DNA from 2 places in the Streptomyces sp. NPDC029292 genome. Region 2 is predicted to be linked to the other one. Evidence: riboswitches for the same ligand, from Rfam matches in the RefSeq annotation. Region 2 holds a riboswitch; the other holds the start of a gene.

Region 1 (2,384 bases), on a different contig from region 2:
CCTGCTGGGGGTCGGGGTCACCGGTCTCGCGGACTACACGCAGGAGGATCTGTTCGCGCAAGCGCAAGCGCAAGCGCAAGCCCAGGCTCAGGCCACCGCTGCGGAGCCGGCGGCGCGGGAGCATGCCGACGAGGAGGCGCCGCAGGAGTTCGCTGTCGCGCACGTGCCGCCCGCTGAGCGGCGGTGGCCCGCAGGGCACGACGTGCGGCATGCCGAGTATGGGCACGGGTGGGTGCAGGGCAGTGGGCTGGGGCGGGTGACCGTGCGGTTCGAGACGCCCTACTCCGAGCCCGGGCGTGTACGGACATTCCGAACCGACGATCCGGAGCTGGAGCCGGCGGATCCGCTGCCCCTGGTGGAGCGAAGACCCGAGAACCCGGGACCTCCGCAGGCCACTGGGCTCGGGTCACAGGCCTCGGATTCCGGGCGGCCTCAGGATTCCGGTCGCGAGGGCCAGAATTCCCATCCTCAGGATTCCCGTCCCAGGCCGCCCCAGGATTCCGATGCTCAGGATTCCGGTCCCGGGCGGCCTCAGGCCTCGTCCGAGCCCGCGAGTCGGCCGAAGTCGCGGTCCGGTGGGGGAGGAGGGGGTGCCACGTCGAGGCCGTAGTGGTGGTAGAGCTGGAGTTCCTGTTCGGGCGAGAGATGGCGGCCGACGCCGAAGTCGGGGGCGTCCTTGATCAGGGCTCGGTCGAAGGGGATGCGCAGGGTGCCCTCGACGAGTTCGCTGGGCTCCAGCGGCACGAAGGCATCCCTGCTGAACAGGCCCGTGCGTATGGCCGCCCACTCCGGGACTCCGGTCGCGTCGTCGAGGTAGACCTCGTCGACCGTGCCGATCTTGGTGCCATTGCGGTCGAACGCCTTGCGGCCGATCAGGTTGCGCGGATCGATGTCGGTCTGCACGGGCCCTCCTCTTGGTCGCAACTCATCCGTCAGCACTACGAAAGAGCACTTTGAGGAGGGCGGCCACTCGAGGGAACCTCGCTGGTAGTCTGGCAACGGCTGCTGACCCCGTGCGGGAGAGTCCTCCGCACACCATCGGAGGCGCCGAAGGAGCAAATCCTCCCCGGAATCTCTCAGGCTCACGTACCGCACGGACGAGGTCACTCTGGAAAGCAGAGCGGATGTCGACGGCATCCGCTCTCACCGACGGTGAAAGCCGGGTCGTCAACAGGCGGTCCGGTGAAGCTCTCAGGTTGTGATGACAGAGGGGGAGGCCGTCGGGGTACCCGCGCCCGGGTGCCCCCCGAAGGTCGTGTCAGACCAGGAGGCCTCCGCAATGACCGCCCATCGCATTCCGCTTTCCGAGCTCGAACAGGGAATCCCCTTCGAGCAGCGCCACATAGGGCCCGACTCCGAGGCGCGGGCCAAGATGCTCGCCCAGGTCGGGTACGGCTCGCTCGACGAGCTGACGGCCACCGCGGTGCCGGACGTGATCAAGAACGCCGAGGCGCTTCGGCTGCCGGGCGCGCGCACCGAGGCCGAGGTGCTGGCCGAGCTGCGCTCCCTCGCGGACCGCAACCAGGTCCTCGGCTCGATGATCGGCCTCGGTTACTACGGCACGTTCACGCCGCCGGTGATCCTGCGCAACGTCATGGAGAGCCCGGCCTGGTACACCGCGTACACGCCGTACCAGCCGGAGATCTCGCAGGGCCGCCTGGAGGCGCTGCTCAACTTCCAGACCGTGGTCGCCGAGCTGACCGGGCTGCCGACCTCCGGTGCCTCGCTGCTCGACGAGGGCACCGCGGCCGCCGAGGCTATGGCGCTGTCCCGGCGCATGGGCAAGAACAAGAAGGGTCTGTTCCTGGTCGACGCGGACACGCTGCCGCAGACCATCGCCGTCATCGAGACCCGCGCCGAGCCGACCGGCGTCGAGGTCGTGGTCGCGGACCTGAGCGCGGGCATCCCGGCCCAGGTCGCCGAGCGCGAGATCAACGGCGTGCTCATCCAGTACCCGGGCGCCTCCGGTGCCGTACGCGACATCAAGCCGCTCATCGAGCAGGCGCACGAGCTCGGCGCGGTCGTCACCGTCGCCGCCGACCTGCTCGCCCTCACCCTGCTCGTCTCGCCCGGCGAGCTGGACGCGGACATCGCGGTCGGTACGACGCAGCGCTTCGGTGTGCCGATGGGCTTCGGCGGTCCGCACGCCGGATACATGGCGGTGCGCGAGAAGTTCGCGCGCAGCCTGCCCGGCCGACTGGTGGGAGTGTCCGTCGACGCGGACGGCCACAAGGCCTACCGTCTCGCCCTGCAGACGCGTGAGCAGCACATCCGCCGCGAGAAGGCGACCAGCAACATCTGTACCGCTCAGGTGCTGCTCGCCGTGATGGCCGGTATGTACGCCGTCTACCACGGGCCCGAGGGCCTGAAGACCATCGCGCGGC
Region 2 (2,384 bases):
ACGTAGGACGCGCTCGAGCTCGTGAGGTGAGGCCGCGAACTCGTGAGGCGAGGCCCGGAGCTCGTGACGCAAGCCGCGAGCTCGTGACGCACGGCGCGCTCGCGCTCGTCACGCAGGGCGCGCGCACGCTCGTAACGTAAGGCGCGCTCGCGCTCGGAGTTACTTCTGGCGCTTATAGAACGGCAGCGCAACGACCTCGTACGGCTCGTGGCTGCCCCGGATGTCCACACCGACCCCGGCCGTGCCCGGCGCGGCGTGCGCGGCGTCGACGTACGCCATCGCGATCGGCTTGCCCAGCGTCGGGGACGGCGCGCCCGAGGTGACCTCGCCGATCACCTGACCGCCGGCGACGACCTGGTACCCGGCGCGCGGGACGCGACGGCCCTCGGCGAGCAGGCCGACGAGCACCCGCGGCGGGTTGGCGAGCGCCCGCGCGGCGGCCTCGGTGAGCGCCTCGCGCCCCACGAAGTCGCCCTCCTTCTCGAACTTCACGACCCGTCCCAGGCCCGCGTCGAAGGGGGTGAGCGAGGTGCTCAGCTCGTGCCCGTACAGCGGCATGCCCGCCTCCAGGCGCAGCGTGTCGCGGCAGGAAAGGCCGCAGGGGACGAGCCCGACGGGGGCGCCCGCCTCGGTCAGCGCCAGCCACAGCTTCTCGGCGTCGGCGGGAGCGACGAACAGCTCGAAGCCGTCCTCGCCGGTGTAACCGGTGCGCGCGATCAGCGCCGGGACGCCCGCGACGGTGCCGGGCAGGCCCGCGTAGTACTTCAGGCCGTTCAGGTCGGCCTCGGTGAGCGACTTGAGGATGCCGGGGGACTCGGGGCCCTGCACGGCGATCAGCGCGTACGCGTCACGGTCGTCGCGCACGACGGCGTCGAAGCCCGCCGCGCGCTCGGTGAGCGCGTCCAGCACCACCTGGGCGTTGGAGGCGTTGGCGACGACCATGTAGTGAGAAGAGCCGGCTTCGGTGTCGGCCAGCCGGTACACGATCAGGTCGTCGAGGATGCCGCCGTCCGCCTGGCAGATCATGGTGTAGCGGGCGCGGCCGACGCCGACGGAGGCGATGTTGCCGACCAGCGCGTAGTTCAGGAGCGCCGCGGCCTCGGGGCCGGTGACCGTGATCTCGCCCATGTGCGAGAGGTCGAAGAGACCGGCCTTCGTCCGGACGGCGAGGTGCTCGTCGCGCTCGGAGCCGTAGCGCAGGGGCATGTCCCAGCCTGCGAAGTCGGTCATCGTCGCGCCGAGCGAGCGATGCAGGGCATCGAGCGCGGTATGACGGGGTGCGTTACTGCTCATCGGTAGGGCTCCCAAGGCATGACGGCGAGGTCGTTCCTCCCCATCTGTCATCGGAACCTGAGAGGTTCATCACGACCCCGCACGGCGGTGGTCCTGACTTGCACCTTGGGTGGAGCCACTGGTCAGCGGCCCGCTTTTCAGATGTGCCTCGCCCGCGCGGTAACGGGGCCTGAGAGATTCAAGGGAGGGACTTGCTCCTTCGGCGCCTCAGCACACGACGTACGTGACTGAGAACTCTCCCGCGCGGATTCAAGCGGCCGGTATGCAGTTGGCGGGCACATCATTGCACGCGCTGTCCGATCACGGCAGTCCGCATCTGTAACCGGCCTGTGGCAGTCCGAGAACGGAAACAGGAAGCGCCGCGCATTACCTTCTCTTTACACTCGACGGGGATGGGACTCCACACCCAAGGGGAGGACGATCACGGTGAACAGGACCACGGCGTACGCCACGACCTCGGCCGTCGCGCTGCCCAAGCAGCCCGGTGCCCCGGCCCGGGAGGCGTGCGGCCCGCTGCCGACGGCCGTCGTGCGCGACCTCAGGGACCGCGCGGGACACAGCCCGCACGGTCTGTACTTCGGGGCATCGGACCTCGTCGTGGTCACCGGCCTGCCCGGCAGCGGCAAGTCGACGCTGATGCGCCGCGCCGTGAGCGGCGCGCGCGTCGACTCGCAGGACACCCGGGACCGCTGGGACGGCCGGCTGCTGGCCCGCCGGCTCCCGTACGCCGTCTACCGCCCCCTCGTCCGCCTCGCGCACTACGCGGGTCTGCGCCGCGCGCTGCGCTCCGGCGCCGGAGTCGTCGTGCACGACTGCGGCACGCAGGCCTGGGTGCGGCGCTGGCTCGCCCGTGAGGCCCGGCGCCGGGGCGGCGCGCTGCACCTGCTGCTGCTCGACGTCATGCCGGGCACGGCCCTGGAGGGCCAGCGCGAGCGCGGCCGCGGCGTCTCGCGGTACGCGTTCGCCCGGCATCGCGGCGCGGTGGCCCGGCTGCTGCGCTCCGTCGAGCAGGGCGACCTGCCGGAGGGCTGTGGCTCGGCGGTGCTCATCGACCGGGACGCGGCGGACGTGCTGCGCCGGATCGACTTCGG

What was found. Region 2 has a riboswitch for glycine ahead of gcvT (glycine cleavage system aminomethyltransferase GcvT). Riboswitches for the same ligand answer to the same signal wherever they lie in the genome.
Region 1: linked by a shared signal. The riboswitch ahead of gcvP (aminomethyl-transferring glycine dehydrogenase) and the one ahead of gcvT (glycine cleavage system aminomethyltransferase GcvT) in region 2 are both predicted to bind glycine.

What each region holds. Positions count from the first base shown of each region.
Region 1 covers NZ_JBVHXR010000032.1:78,153-80,536, reverse strand. Annotated here, with positions in the region: gene ACZ4WS_RS43660 (DNA polymerase IV) at 1-610, shown strand, start outside; gene ACZ4WS_RS43655 (PRC-barrel domain-containing protein) at 532-903, opposite strand; glycine riboswitch at 1,007-1,102, shown strand; gene gcvP (aminomethyl-transferring glycine dehydrogenase) at 1,280-2,384, shown strand, end outside.
Region 2 covers NZ_JBVHXR010000018.1:153,319-155,702, forward strand. Annotated here, with positions in the region: gene gcvT (glycine cleavage system aminomethyltransferase GcvT) at 160-1,293, opposite strand; glycine riboswitch at 1,328-1,440, opposite strand; glycine riboswitch at 1,441-1,545, opposite strand; gene ACZ4WS_RS33630 (AAA family ATPase) at 1,714-2,384, shown strand, end outside.